Regions from separate parts of the Pseudomonas benzopyrenica genome, predicted to be linked through region 3. Evidence: riboswitches for the same ligand, from Rfam matches in the RefSeq annotation. Region 3 holds a riboswitch; each other region holds the start of a gene.

Region 1 (4,755 bases), 980 kb from region 3:
GCGGTGGAGGCGCAGATCCACTCGCTTTGCGCGCCGCTGCTGCTGGGTCGCGATCCCCTACAGATCGAAGCCCACAGCCGGGCGCTGCTGCGTGGCTATCTGGGCTTCAACGGCAGCGGCGTGGAAACCCGAGCGGCTTCGGCGCTGGACATCGCTCTCTGGGACCTGTTCGGCCAGGCTATGGGCGTGCCCATCCATCAGCTGCTGGGTGGCCAGGTCCACGAGCGGATGCGCGCCTATAACACCTGCGCCAGTCCCAACTTCAATACCGGTGGTGAGCAGCGCCGGTTGATCGCCAAGGGCGAGGCCCGCGTGGCCGGGCGCTACGACGATCAGGTGGCGGCGGTGGAAAACCCCGGTGAACTGGCCCAGAGTCTGGTGGACGAAGGGTTTGCCGCCATGAAGATCTGGCCCTTCGATGCCTTCGCCCTGGCCAGTGGCGGTCAGTATCTGTCCAGCACCGATTTGCGCCAGGGTCTGGAGCCCTTCGCGCGCATCCGGGAGGCGGTCGGCGATGGCATCGAGGTGATGTGCGAATTCCATTCCTTGTGGAATCCAACCTGCGCCCTGCAGATCGCCCGAGCACTCAAGGAGTACAACATCTTCTGGGCGGAAGATCCGATCAAGATGGATCACGTTCAGGGGTTGGCGGATTTCCGGCGGCTGGCGGGCATTCCGGTCTGCGGCAGCGAGACCCTGGCGATGCGCGGTGCCTTCCGCGATCTGCTGGCGGCCGATGCGCTGGACTATGTGATGGTGGATCTGTCCTGGTGCGGAGGGCTGAGCGAGGCGCGCAAGATCGCCACCTTGGCCGAGGCCTATCAGAAGCCCATCGCCCCGCACGACTGCACCGGACCGGTGGTGCTGATGGCCTCGCTGCATCTGGGGTTGGCCTCAGCCAATGCCATCTTTCAGGAAGTGGTGCGAGCCTATCTGGCGGGCTTCTATCGTGAGCTGGTCACCGAGCTGCCGGTACTGGAGCAGGGCTGGCTGCTACCGCCAACCGCACCGGGCCTGGGCACCGCCCTGCATCCGGCGCTGCGTCAGCGGCCGGACCGGATCGGGCGGGTATCAGCGCGGTAAGGGGTTCAGGCGGCCATGGCCGCGCAGGCATCGGCGCAGGCTTCACAGGCCCGAGCGCAGGCCTGGCAGTGATCGGCCTTGTGCTTGCCACATTCGGCGGCGCAGGCACGGCAGGTGGCCAGGCACAGGGCGCAGGCTTCGGCGACGCGATCGCTGTCGCGCTGCATGAAGGTGGCGGCCAGGCGACAGGCGTCGGCGCAATCGCGATCCAGGCGGACGCAGTCGCGCATCATGTCCAGATTGGCTTCGCCCAGGCAGGCGCTGGCGCAGGTTTCGCAGGCGGCGGCGCAGTCGAGGCAGGCCTTGATGCAGGCGGCGAGGGTGGCATCGTTCATCCGGTAGCTCCTGGCGGTGGGTGCTTAGGGTGGACCCGTCCGCTCGACGCCGAGTTCGGGCGGTGCCATCGATTGACGCTCTCCCGGCTAGTCCGTACCCTGCGCCCTTGCACGTGGTGCCCCGCCTGGAGCGGGGTGAAACAGGGAAGCCGGTCGAGCCGGCGCTGCCCCCGCAACGGTAGTTGAGCAGTAGCTGCGCGATGCCCACTGGCCCTGGCCGGGAAGGGGCGCGGCGGATGCCACCAGGCATCGGCTCACCAGCCCGGAGACCGGCCACGCTTGCGCTCATCTCGGCGATGCGGAGGGCTTCGCGCGGCGTCGCCATCTGCCTTGCGCGGGTGGCGTCTCTGCCCGTTTCTCCGCCGCGCCCGCACCTGGAGAACCGCCCCATGACCGACACCCCCGATTCGACCAGCCCCGAGCGCGACGAACGCCACCGCGCGCGCATGGTGCGCAAGAAGGCGGTGATCGACGCCCGTATCGCCGACGCCCAGGACGAGCGTGGCCTGCTGCTGGTGCATACCGGCATCGGCAAGGGCAAGAGCAGCTCCGCCTTCGGCATGGCGGCGCGCGCCCTCGGCCATGGCATGCAGGTGGGCGTGGTGCAGTTCATCAAGGGCCGTCGCGACACCGGCGAGCAACTCTTCTTCAAGCGCTTCCCCGACGAGGTGCGTTACCACGTCATGGGCGAGGGCTTCACCTGGGACACCCAGGACCGCGCCCGCGACCTGCAGTCGGCTGCCGCCGCCTGGGCGGTGGCGGTGGAGCTCCTGCGCGATCCAGCCATCGGCCTGGTACTGCTGGATGAACTCAACATCGCCTTCAAGCACGGCTATCTGGACGTCGATCAGGTGCTGGCCGATCTGGCTGGACGTCCGGCGCACCAGCACGTGGTGGTGACCGGCCGCGGCGCCCCGCCGGCGCTGATCGAGGCCGCCGACACCGTGACCGACATGAGTCTGGTCAAGCATGCCTTCCAGTCCGGCGTGCGCGCTCAGCAGGGCATCGAATGGTAAGGGATACGCGACACTGCCCGGCGCTGCTGATCGCCGCTCCGGCCTCCGGGCAGGGCAAGACCAGCGTCACCGCCGCCCTGGCCCGGCTGCATGCCCGCCAGGGGCGACGGGTGCGGGTGTTCAAGTGCGGTCCGGACTTTCTCGATCCGATGATCCTGGCCCGCGCCAGCGGCGCGCCGGTCTACCAGCTCGATCTGTGGATGATCGGCGAGGCCGAGAGCCGGCGCCTGCTGTGGGAAGCGGCGGCGGAGGCGGACCTCATCCTCATCGAAGGCGTCATGGGGCTGTTCGACGGGCAGCCGTCGGCGGCGGACCTGGCCGAGCGCTTCGGCGTACCGGTGCTGGGAGTGATCGACGCCGCGGGCCTGGCGCAGACCTTTGGTGCCCTGGCCTATGGCCTGGCCCACTATCGGCCGAGCCTGCCCTTCGCCGGGGTGCTGGCCAATCGCAGTGGCAGTCCGCGGCAGACCCAGTTGATCCGCGGCAGCCTGCCGGCGGGCATGACCTTCTTCGGTAGCCTGCCGCGCGATGCCGGCATCGAGTTGCCCAGTCGTCACCTGGGGCTGATCCAGGCTGACGAGGTTACCGACTTGGATCGCCGTCTGGACATGGCGGCCGACGCCCTGGGTGCCAGTTCCGACATCGAATTGCCGCCGCCGGTGGCCTTCGCCGAGCCGGAACCGGCCGTGGTCGAGCCGCTGCTGGCGGGGGTGCGCATCGGCGTGGCCCGCGATGCGGCCCTGGCCTTCATCTACCAGGCCAATCTGGATCTGCTGCGCAGCCTCGGTGCCGAACTCCAGTTCTTCTCCGTGCTCGCCGACCCGGCGCTGCCGGAGGTGGACAGCCTCTATCTGCCCGGCGGCTATCCCGAGCTGCACCTGCAGACGTTGTCCAACAATCTGGGCATGCGCGCGGCCATCCGCGCCCATCACGCCGCCGGCAAGCCGATCCTCGCCGAGTGCGGCGGCATGCTCTATCTGCTCGACGAACTCACCGACAAGGCCGGCGAATCCGCCAGCCTGCTCGGGCTGCTGCCCGGCAGCGCGCGAATGCAGGCGCGCCTGACGGCGCTGGCGCTGCAATCGGTGGAATTCGAGCAGGGCACCTTGCGCGGCCACACCTATCACCACTCCGCCCTGGAGTCGCCCGAGGCGCCCTGGGCGCGCGGGTTGTGTCCCAATGGCAAGGCGGTCGCCGAGGCGGTCTACCGCGACGGTCGCCTCACCGCCAGCTATATTCACTTCTACATGCCGTCGGCACCCGCCGCGGCCGCCGCGATGCTCAAGCCGTGACCACGACCCCCTATACCCCCGCCGAACAAGCCGCCGTCTACCGAGCCATCGCCGAGCGCCGCGACATGCGCCATTTCTGCGGTGGCGAGGTACCTCCCGAACAACTGGCCCGGCTGCTGGGTGCTGCGCACCAGGCCCCCAGTGTCGGGTTGATGCAACCCTGGCGCTTCCTGCGCATCAGCGATCCAGCCCTGCGCCAGCGCCTGCACGAGCTGGTGGAGGAAGAACGTTGCGCCACCGCCGAAGCGCTCGGCGAGCGCAGCGACGACTTCATGAAGCTCAAGGTACAGGGCATTCTCGATTGCGCCGAGGTGCTGGTGGCGGCCCTCATGGACGGCCGCGACGCCCATGTCTTCGGTCGCCGCACCTTGCCGGAAATGGACCTCGCCTCGCTGTCCTGCGCCATCCAGAATCTCTGGCTGGCGGCGCGCTGCGAAGGCCTCGGTATGGGCTGGGTGTCGCTGTTCGAACCGGAAGCCGTGCGCAGGCTGCTGGAGATGCCGGAAGGCGCGCAGCCGGCGGCCATCCTCTGCCTGGGACCGGTGGAAGCCTTCTATCCGCGCCCGATGCTGGAAGAGGAGGGCTGGCGCCAGGGGCGGCCGCTGGAGGAGCTGGTCTTCGAGAATCGCTGGGGCCAGAAGCCATGATGCTGGCCTTCGCGGTCGTCGGCGGCATGCTGCTTGACCTACTGTTCGGCGAACCCCGCCGTGCCCATCCTCTGGTGCTGTTCGGTCGTCTGGCCGACAGCCTGGAAGCCCGTTTCAATCCCGGTGGCCGCGGTTGGCGCAGTCATGGGGTGATGGCCTGGAGCCTGGCGGTGCTGCCCTGGGTGCTGCTCACCGCCTTGCTCTGCCAGATCGGCTGGCTGGCCTGGATCATCCAGCCCATTGCGCTATATCTGGCGGTGGGACTGCGCAGTCTGGGCGAGCATGCCGAACCGGTAGCGCGTGCCCTGCAACGCAACAATCTGCCCGAGGCGCGTCGCCGCGTCGGTTACCTGGTCAGTCGCGAAACGGGCGAGCTGGACGA
Region 2 (4,755 bases), 1.9 Mb from region 3:
GACCACGGGCGTCTGGCTGGCCTGGGGACTGGGTCTTTTCCTGGTCGGCTGGGCCATCCAGTTCGTCGGTCACCACTACGAGGGGCGCAAGCCGGCCTTTCTCGACGACCTGGCCGGCCTGGCCATCGGCCCGCTGTTCATCGCCACCGAAGCCGTCTTCTGGCTGGGCGGTCGCCAGCAGCTCAGGCAGGCGATCGAAGAACGGGCCGGCCCGGTACGGCGCCGTCAGCCCAGCCGATAGCGGATCGACGGCCGACCGTCGGGACCGTCCAGCGTCACCTGCGCCCTCACCCCCCAGACCTGCTGGATCAACTCGGCCGTCAGCACCTCGCCCGGGCCGCCTTCGGCGACCAGGCGGCCGTCGCGCAGCACCGCCAGCCGATCGCAGAACAGCGCGGCCAGGTTGAGATCGTGGATGGCCAGCACGCAGGTCGCCGGCAGGCGGCGGACCAGGTCGAGGATCTCCAGCTGGTGCTGGATATCGAGGTGGTTGGTGGGTTCGTCCAGCAGCAGTTCGCTGGGCTCCTGGGCCAGGGCGCGGGCGATCTGGGCGCGCTGGCGCTCGCCGCCGGAGAGGCTGTGCCAGCGCCGTGCCGCCTTGTCGACCAGACCGACCTGGGCCAGGGCGCGCTGGCAGACCTCGGCGTCGCGCGCGCTCCAGGCATCGAGCAGGCCACGATGGGGCGTGCGCCCCAGGCGCACCACCTCGGCCACCGAGAGATCGGCCTCGGTACCGGCCTGCTGCTCCACCAGGGCGACCCGGCGCGCCAGGTCGCGGCGGCGCAGCTCGGCCAGCGGCGTCGCGTCGAGACTGACCCCACCCTCCTCCGGCCGGCGCAGCCCGGCCAGCAGCCGCAGCAGGCTGGACTTGCCCGAGCCATTGGGGCCGAGCAGTCCGAGCACCCCGCCGGGCGGCACCGCGAGGGTCACCCCGGCGAGGATCGGCTGGCCACCGGCGCTCCAGGCCACGTCCCGCGCGGCGAGGCTCATCGGACCTCCCGCGCGCGGTAGAGGATGAAGGCGAAGGCCGGCGCGCCGACCAGGGCGGTGACCACGCCGATGGGCAGGGTCTGCTTGGCCACCAGGGTGCGGGCGACGATGTCGGCCAGCACCATGAACAGCGCGCCGATCAGCGCGCAGGTGGGCAGCAGCCGGCCATGCCCGGGGCCGACCAGGAAGCGCGCCACATGGGGGATCACCAGGCCGACGAAGCCCACCGCGCCCACCAGGCTGACCAGGCAGGCGGTGATCAGGCCGGTGACCGCCAGCAGCAGCAGGCGCAGCGGCCCCACCGCCACGCCCAGGCTGGCGGCGGCGTCCTCGCCAAAGGCAAAGGCGTCCAGCGCCCGGGCGCAGGCCAGGCACACCAGCAGACCAGCGAGCACCACCCCGGCGGCTAGCCAGACGTCCGGCCAGCGCACCCCGGCCAGGCTGCCGAGCAGCCAGAACATCACGCTGCGCGCCTGCTCGGCGTTGGCCGCGGTGGCGACGATGTAGGCGGTCAGGGCATTGAACAGCTGGGAGGCGGCCACCCCGGCGAGGATGATGCGGGTGCTGCCGCCACTGCCCAGAAAGGGCAGCACCACGGCGAAGGCCAGCACGGCGCCGAGAAAGGCGCCGAGCGAGACCCCGAGCACCCCGCCGCCGACGCCCAACAGCATCACCAGCACCGCACCGGTGGAGGCGCCGGCCGACAGCCCCAGCACATAGGGTTCAGCCAGGGCGTTGCGCAGCAACGCCTGGAGGATGGCGCCGGAGACCGCCAGGCCCGCACCGCAGCAGGCGGCGACCAGGGCGCGACTAAGGCGGTATTCCCAGACGATGCCCTGGACGATGCGCTCCACCGGATAGGGCCCCAGGCCCAGGCCGTTGGCGATGGCCTGCAGACTGGTCAGCGGGGCGATGGGCATCTCGCCGAAGGAGGCCGCCAGCACCACGCTCGCCGCCAGCGCCAGCACGGCGGTCAGGCCCAGCAGCCAGCGCCAGGGCCGGGCCCCCTCGGCTGCCAGGGGCAGGCTCATGGTTGCGGCTTGGCCAGATCGGCGGCCAGGGTCTCGACGCTGTCCACCACCCGCAGCGAGGGATTGAGGGTCGGGGCGTCCACCACCAGCAGGTGGTTCTCGCGCACCGCGCGCAATTCGCGGGTCAGGGGATCGCTGCGCAGGAAGGCCAGCTTCTTGTCGACGTCATCGGCGGGATAGAGACGGCGGTCCATGCGCGCCACCACGATATAGTCAGGGTCCAGACTGGCGATGCGTTCCCAGCTCACCGCCGGCCATTCCTCAGCGCTGTCGACCACGTTGCGCAGGCCCAGGGCGCGGGCGATCCAGGCCGGTGCGCCGAGGTTGCCGGCCACCCAGGGATCGCCTTCCAGGCGCGGGCTGGAGAACCAGAACAGCACCGAACGCCCCTGGACCCCGGCAGCCTTGGCCTGCTCCCCAGCGGCGGCGATGCGGCGGTCCAGCTCGGCGACCAACTGCTTGCCGGCCGGCTGCACATCGAGAATGGCCGCCAGCTCCTGGGCCTCGCGGGTCACCAGCTGCATGTCGAAGGGCGCGCTGCGGCTGCCGTCGCTGTTGGAATCGGCGGTCACTGCCTTGCCTTCGCAATCGCTGGGCGCCACATAGGCGGCGATGCCCAGCTTAGCGAAGCGCGGGAAGTCCGCCACCTCGCCGCCCGGGCCGACGTGATAGGTGTACTGCGCCGCCACCAGGTCCGGCCGGGTGCCGACCACGGCTTCGAAGCTGGGGGCGTTGTCGGCCAGGCGCGGAATGCCCTTGCCCTCCTCCTGCAGGTCCTTCGGCAGGCCGCCGAACCAGACCCCGGTACCCACCAGGCGCGCGCCCACGCCCAGGCGCAAGAGCAACTCGGTACTGGCCTGACCCAGACTGACCAGCCGTTGGGGCGCACGCTCGAAGACCAGGTCGCGACCGCAGTTGTGGATGGTCAGCGGATAGGTCGTGGCAGCCTGGGCGCTAAGGGCGGAAACAGATAGCAGGCCGGCGGCGAGCAGCGGTGAAAGACGGCGAAGCATGGACTCTCCTTGGGATGACGCGTCCCTTGTGGATGATGGGTATCCCCTGGCGAGGTCTGGCTCGCTTCTTACGAAGCTCACAGTGGCGCGACCGCGCCGGACTCTCACCGGCTTCCCGCCAGGGAACAGGAAGGTCGCCGAGGGTGGGCCAGCGGCGACCAGGATTCAAGCATTAAATGTTACTTTATAACAATTCCGGATCATACCAGCGCGGCGTATAGACCCACTCGCCGCCATCGGCCCGCGGAAAGCGCCGGGTATGGCTGGAGCCGAGGATCACCAGGGTGCGCGAATCCACCATGTCGCTGCGCAGGGCGCCGAGGCTGGTGTATTCGAGACCGCCACCCGGACGGCCGACATCGCGACCGAGGATCACCGGGGTGTTCGCCGGACGGCAGCTGCGCAAGACGTCCAGCGCCCGCTCCAACTGGTGCGGGCGGGCCTTGGAGATGGGGTTGTAGAAGGCCATGGCCAGGTCCGCTGCTGCGGCCTGGCGCAGGCGCTGCTCGATCACCGCCCAGGGCTTGAGGTTGTCGGACAAAGAGATCAGGCAGAAGTCGTGGCCCAGGGGCGCCCCGGCCAGGGCGGCGCTGGCCATGGCCGCGGTGATGCCCGGCAGGATCTCCAGCTCGACCGCCGCCCAGCGCGGATCATCGGCGCCTTCCAGTACCTCCAGCACCGCGGCGGCCATGGCGAAGACCCCCGGATCGCCGGACGACACCATGACCACCTGACGACCGCTGGCAGCCAGCTCGAAGGCATGGCGGGCACGCTGCAATTCTTCACGGTTGTCGCTGGCATGGGCCAGCTGGTCCGGACGCAAGGGGCCGGCCATCTGCACGTAGGTCGCGTAGCCGAGCACGTCCTGGGCCTCGTCCAGAGCGCGGCGCACTACGGGTGCCATGAGCTCGGCCGCACCCGGGCCGAGGCCCACCACGCTGAGGCGTCCGCGGTGCTGGCCGAGGTCCTCGGCGTCCAGGGGCCGGTCATGCAGGTGCAGGGCGATGCCCCGCTCCTGGGCCCGTTCCACCGTCGTCAGGGCGAAGTCCGGCGTGTTGGCGTCGACGAATCTCAACGGCACATCCAGTGCCTGGCTCAGCTCGGCCAGGCCGGGCACGGCCATGTCTTCCGCCCGCGCCAGCAGCACTGCCACGGCACATGGCGCATAGCCGGTGCTGGCAAGCAGTTCGGTGACGGCGGCAGCGGTGGCATCGGCGCGTACCGCCACCAGCACGGCGCGGGGATGGATCAGCAGGGTATGGTCGTCGGCGCTGGTCATGGGCGAGACCAGGATGCGCTGCCGCGCCTCGGGATCGCGAGCCAGGGGTACCTCATCCAGCCAGGGCGCCTCGCCCTCGATGCGTACCGGGGCGCCGGCCAGCAGATCGGCCACCCGATGCTTGGCCACGTCGACGTCGGCCAGGGCATAGCCGGCCGGTGGATCGAGCAGGCAGGTGCCGAATCTCAGTTCGCCACTGGTGGTGATGGCCGGGGCCACGTCCAGCAAGGTACCCAGCTGGCGAGCCAGACGGTTGGCACCGGCCAGACCGCCCAACAGCGGCACCACGGCGCTGCCGTCTTCGGCCACCGCCAGCACCGGCGGCTCGGCGGTCTTGTCATCCAGCAAGGACGCCAGGGTGCGGATGACGATACCGGCGGCGCAGAGCACCACCAAGGGCCGCTGCTGGCGATAGAGGTCACGCAGGTGGTCGCCGAAGGCG
Region 3 (4,755 bases):
TCAAATGGTCGATGATCACCGCCTGGGTGCGCCGCTTGGCCTGGGCACCCTCGCCCGGGTCGTTGACGATGAAGGGATAGACGTTGGGCAGCGGTCCGAGGATGGCGTCCGGCCAACACTCCGCCGACAGCCCGACGCCCTTGCCCGGCAGCCACTCCAGATTGCCGTGCTTGCCCAGATGCACCACCGCCTGGGCGCCATAGGCCTCGCGCAGCCAGAAATAGAAGGCCAGGTAGCCATGGGGCGGCACCAGCGAGGGGTCGTGGTAGACCGCCGCCGGATCGACGTCATAGCCGCGCGCCGGCTGGATACCGACGAAGGTCAGGCCAAAGCGCACCCCGGCTACCATGAGCCGACCGCGCCGATGCATGGGATCGGCCTCGGGCCCGCCCCAGCGCTCGGTCACCGCTTGCTGCAGGCTGAGGGGCAACTGGGCGAATAGCGACTGGTAGTCCTGCAGCGCCAGACTCTGCAGGGCCGGGCGCAGATCGCGCAGGGCGCTGTCGTTGGTCACCCCACCGAGCAGCCGCTCGATCAGGGCGGTACCGCTTTCAGGCAGATTGGCCACCGGATAGCCGGCCGTCTGCAGCGCCTGCAGCACCTTGAGCGCCGCTGCCGGGGTATCCAGGCCGACGCCATTGCCGATGCGGCCGTCGCGGGTCGGATAGTTGGCCAGGATCAGGGCGATGCGCTTGTCCGCTGCGGGACGCCGCGCCAGTTCGATCCAGCTGCGCGCCAGCCGCGCGACGAAGGCCATGCGCTCGCTATCGGCCTGGTAGTTGACCACGTCGCTCTGGCTGCGCTCGCAGCGCCAGGCCAGGCCCTTGAAACTGATCGGCCGGGTGATGATGCGCCCGTCCAGCTCCGGCAGGGCGATGTGCATGGCCAGGTCGCGGGCCCCCAGACCCTGGGGGTTCTCCTGCCAGCGTTCGCGATTGTCCTGGGCGCAGATGGCCTGGAGTACCGGCACCGGTCGGCGGAACGGCGTGAGATTCGGCCGCTCCGGACTGGACTGGGCGAAGCCGGTGGTATTGAGAATCAGCGCGGTGTCGGTCTCGTCCAGCAGCCGCTCGACTTCCGTCAGGCAGGCCGCCTCCTTGAGGCTGGCCACGGCGATGGGCAGCGGATTCAGCCCCTGGGCCTCGAGTTGCGCGCAGAAAGCGTCGATGAAGGCGGTATTGGCCGACTGCAGATGGGTGCGGTAGAACAGCAGCGCCGCCGTGGGCCAGTCCTGTCGCCAGCGTTGGCGCCAGCCGGCCAGCCCCAGGCCTTCAGGCTGATAGACCGCCACCCGCGGCAACTCCCTCGGTGGCTCGTAAAGGTATCGGGCATCCAGGCATTCGGCGGCCAGGCAGTGCAGGAAATCCCGGGCATTGCCCAGGCCGCCTTGACGGAGGTAGCGCCACAGCCGTTCGGCCAGGTCCGGTGCCACGGTGCCCAGAGCCATCAGCTCAGGGTCAGGGCGATCGCAGCCGGGCACTGCGATCAGGGTCAGCCCCCGCGCGGCCAGCTCGGCGAGGCGTTCCATGCCATAGCGCCAGTAGCCCTGGCCGCCATGCAGGGAGATGAACACCACTCGCGCCTGGCTCAGCACCTCCTCGACGTAGAGGTCCACCGAGGCGTGGTTCTGCAGCTGCATGGGATTGGCCAGGCGCAGGCTGGGATAGCCGGCATCCAGGGTACGAGTCGCCTCGGCCAGCAGGGCCAGATGCGAATCGCCACTGCAGAGCACGACGATCTCACCCGGCGTCTGCGCCAGATGGGCGATGCCGTCGTCCGGGACGAAGCCGCCCGGCTGGGTACGCAGCAGATGCATCTGGCGTCAGGCGACCGCGGCGCGCAACTGGGCGGTGATCGCCGCCTGGTCCAGCTCCTGGCCGATCAGCACCAACTGGGTGCTGCGGGTCTCGCCGGTCTTCCAGGCACGGTCGAAATGCTTGTCGAAGCGGGTACCGACCCCCTGCACCAGCAGTCGCAGCGGCTTGCCGGCAATGGCCGCGAAGCCCTTCACCCGCAGCACGCCATGGCTCTTGACCACCTCGGTCAGCGCCGCCAGCAGGGTCGCTTCCGCCACCTCAGGCAGGTCTACGCCAAAGGAGTCGAATTCATCGTGGTCATGGTCTTCATGACCTTCGAGGTCATGGTGGGTCGGACGGCTGTCGATATGGGCCTCGGATTCGGCTTGCAAGCCCAGCAGCACCGACAGGGGCAGCACGCCACGACTGGCTTCCACCACCTTGACCGCGGACGGCAACTCTTTGCTCACCTCGGCGCGGACCCGGGCCAGGGCCTCGGCGTCCAGGCCATCGGTCTTGTTGAGGATCACCAGGTCGGCACTGGCCAGTTGATCTTCGAACAACTCGTGCAGCGGCGATTCATGGTCCAGGTTGGGGTCCTGGCGGCGCTGGGCATCCACCTGCTCGGGATGGGCGGCGAAGGTGCCGGCCGCCACCGCGGGACTGTCGACCACGGTGATCACCGCGTCCACGGTGCAGGCGTTGCGGATCTCCGGCCACTGGAAGGCCTGCACCAGAGGCTTGGGCAGCGCCAGGCCGCTGGTCTCGATGAGGATGTGGTCGATGTCGCCGCGACGCGCCACCAGCTCCTTCATCACCGGAAAGAATTCTTCCTGCACGGTGCAGCACAGGCAGCCATTGGCCAATTCGAAGACGCGGCCCTGGGCCTCTTCTTCGGTACAGCCGATGCTGCACTGGCGGAGGATCTCGCCATCGATGCCCAGCTCGCCGAATTCGTTGACGATCACCGCGATGCGGCGGCCTTCGGCATGGTCGAGCATGTGCCGCAGCAGGGTGGTCTTGCCGGAACCGAGGAAGCCGGTGACGATGGTGACGGGAGTCTTGGCCAGGGTTTTCATGGGCTGCCCTTAGAAAGAAAGCGAAAAAAGACGGGCAGGCATGCCAGGCGCTCGCGCAGCGGCAAGGCCCTGGTGGCAGCCCGGATCACCCCGCCCGGTTGCGTATGGAAAGCTAGCGAGGCAGGTCTCCTGGCTCACGGCGCCCTACTCCAGCCTTCCCGCGTGAGCAGTGGCCTTAAAGCTTGTTCATCATTTCGCGAGCTAGCGTCAATTATGAACAGGCTCTGTGGAGAGGCTGAAGATGCCGCTTACAGTTGCGGGGGCAGCCGCGGTGTCGCACCGCGTTCCCTTTCAAGCTCTTGCGGACAAGAGCACCTCGAAGCCCGACAGGCTACGAGTGCCCCGCCGGGGTGTCAATCGAACAGGCTTGACCGTCGGACGACCCGCGTGGTCTGCTCGCCCCTGCTTCAGGTGTCGCGACTCCGCCAGGGGTCGCGGTGAAACGGGAAGCCGGTCCAAGTCCGGCACTGCCCCCGCAACGGTAGACGAGCGCAGGATCACGATGCCACCCGGCTGGCAAGCTTGGGGAAGGCGATCCTGGTAGTCGTACGGGAATGCGGTCTTGCGCGAGCTAGCACCTGGCAAAGCGGAACCCTTCAAGGAAGCGCAATTTACCGAGAGTAAATGAGCACTCCGCGAAGGGCTTCAACGCTGCCAGGCCGACGCGCAGCCAAGACCGCACCTTGAGACCCTCGTGAGTCCGGAGACCGGCCTGTCGCTTTCAAGCAACCCGCGGTGGGCGGTCGTGCTGGACGGCGGCCGCCTGCGGTTCGCTGCCTCGGCGCGTCCCTGCCGCTTCGACTCCGAGGCCTTGCCATGACCGCTACCCGCTCGACGACCGCCCTGCCCCAGCCTCATACCCATACCCGCGCCCAACGCCTGACCGCTACGCTGCTCGCCTGCCTGCTCGGCCTGGGCCTGGTGTTCCTGGCCGGTTTCTCCCATGTCGAAGCGCTGCACAACGGTGCCCACGATACCCGCCACAGCGAAGGCTTCCCCTGCCACTAAGAGGAGTACGTCATGTTTCAGCGTATCGCCTTCAGTGCCGGCGTGGCCGGGCTGCTCGCCGCTCTGTTGCTGAGCATCTTGCAAAGCGTCTGGATGACGCCGCTCATCCTCCAGGCGGAAACCTACGAGGTCCAGACCGAAGCCCCGGCCATGGCCGAGCACCAGGATCACGGCGAGGAAGAAGCCTGGGCCCCGGCAGATGGCTGGCCGCGCACCCTGTCGACCTTCGGCGGTAACCTGGTGGTGGCCGTGGGTTTCGGCCTGGTGCTCGCCGGCCTGTTCAACCTGCGCGCGCCGAACCGGACCTACCAGGGCCTGCTGTGGGGGCTGGCCGGCTACGCCACCTTCTGCCTCGCGCCGAGCCTGGGCCTGCCACCGGAGCTACCAGGCACGGCCGCGGCGGACCTCACCCTGCGCCAGGCTTGGTGGATAGGCACCTCGGGCGCTACCGCGGCCGCCCTCGCCCTGCTGGCGTTCGCCCGCCACCCAGGCTTCAAGATCGCCGCTCTGGGCCTGCTGGTCATTCCCCACTTGCTGGGAGCGCCCCAGCCGGTCGCGCATGAGAGCCTGGCACCACAAGAACTGCAACGGCACTTCCAGATCGCCGTGCTGGTGAGCAACCTGCCTTTCTGGCTATTGCTAGGCCTGGCGTGCAGCTGGCTGTTCCGCCGTCAGGAGCCGCAAGGCTGATGGCGCTGGTCCTGGGCCTAGGTTGCCGTCGGGATTGTTCGGTGGAGGAGCTTGCCGAGCTGGCGCAAGAGGTGCTGCAGGAAGCCGGCTGCGACCGTGCCGCCCTGACCGCCTTGGCGACGGTGGCCAGTCGACTCGAAGAACGCGGACTGCGCACCCTCGCCCAACGCTGGCAGCTGCCC

The links. Region 3 has a riboswitch for cobalamin ahead of cobW (cobalamin biosynthesis protein CobW). Riboswitches for the same ligand answer to the same signal wherever they lie in the genome.
Region 1: another riboswitch for cobalamin. It lies ahead of cobO (cob(I)yrinic acid a,c-diamide adenosyltransferase); the one in region 3 lies ahead of cobW (cobalamin biosynthesis protein CobW).
Region 2: another riboswitch for cobalamin. It lies ahead of V6W80_RS21070 (ABC transporter substrate-binding protein); the one in region 3 lies ahead of cobW (cobalamin biosynthesis protein CobW).

What each region holds. Positions count from the first base shown of each region.
Region 1 covers NZ_CP145723.1:1,562,653-1,567,407, forward strand. Annotated here, with positions in the region: gene V6W80_RS07165 (mandelate racemase/muconate lactonizing enzyme family protein) at 1-1,083, shown strand, start outside; gene V6W80_RS07170 (four-helix bundle copper-binding protein) at 1,089-1,418, opposite strand; cobalamin riboswitch at 1,514-1,710, shown strand; gene cobO (cob(I)yrinic acid a,c-diamide adenosyltransferase) at 1,808-2,434, shown strand; gene V6W80_RS07180 (cobyrinate a,c-diamide synthase) at 2,428-3,726, shown strand; gene bluB (5,6-dimethylbenzimidazole synthase) at 3,723-4,373, shown strand; gene cbiB (adenosylcobinamide-phosphate synthase CbiB) at 4,370-4,755, shown strand, end outside.
Region 2 covers NZ_CP145723.1:4,450,490-4,455,244, forward strand. Annotated here, with positions in the region: gene V6W80_RS21055 (DUF962 domain-containing protein) at 1-241, shown strand, start outside; gene V6W80_RS21060 (ABC transporter ATP-binding protein) at 226-990, opposite strand; gene V6W80_RS21065 (FecCD family ABC transporter permease) at 987-2,021, opposite strand; gene V6W80_RS21070 (ABC transporter substrate-binding protein) at 2,018-3,034, opposite strand; cobalamin riboswitch at 3,066-3,212, opposite strand; gene cobJ (precorrin-3B C(17)-methyltransferase) at 3,219-4,755, opposite strand, start outside.
Region 3 covers NZ_CP145723.1:2,546,739-2,551,493, forward strand. Annotated here, with positions in the region: gene cobN (cobaltochelatase subunit CobN) at 1-1,816, opposite strand, end outside; gene cobW (cobalamin biosynthesis protein CobW) at 1,823-2,875, opposite strand; cobalamin riboswitch at 2,978-3,209, opposite strand; cobalamin riboswitch at 3,268-3,605, shown strand; gene V6W80_RS12090 (CbtB domain-containing protein) at 3,692-3,883, shown strand; gene V6W80_RS12095 (CbtA family protein) at 3,896-4,573, shown strand; gene V6W80_RS12100 (cobalamin biosynthesis protein) at 4,573-4,755, shown strand, end outside.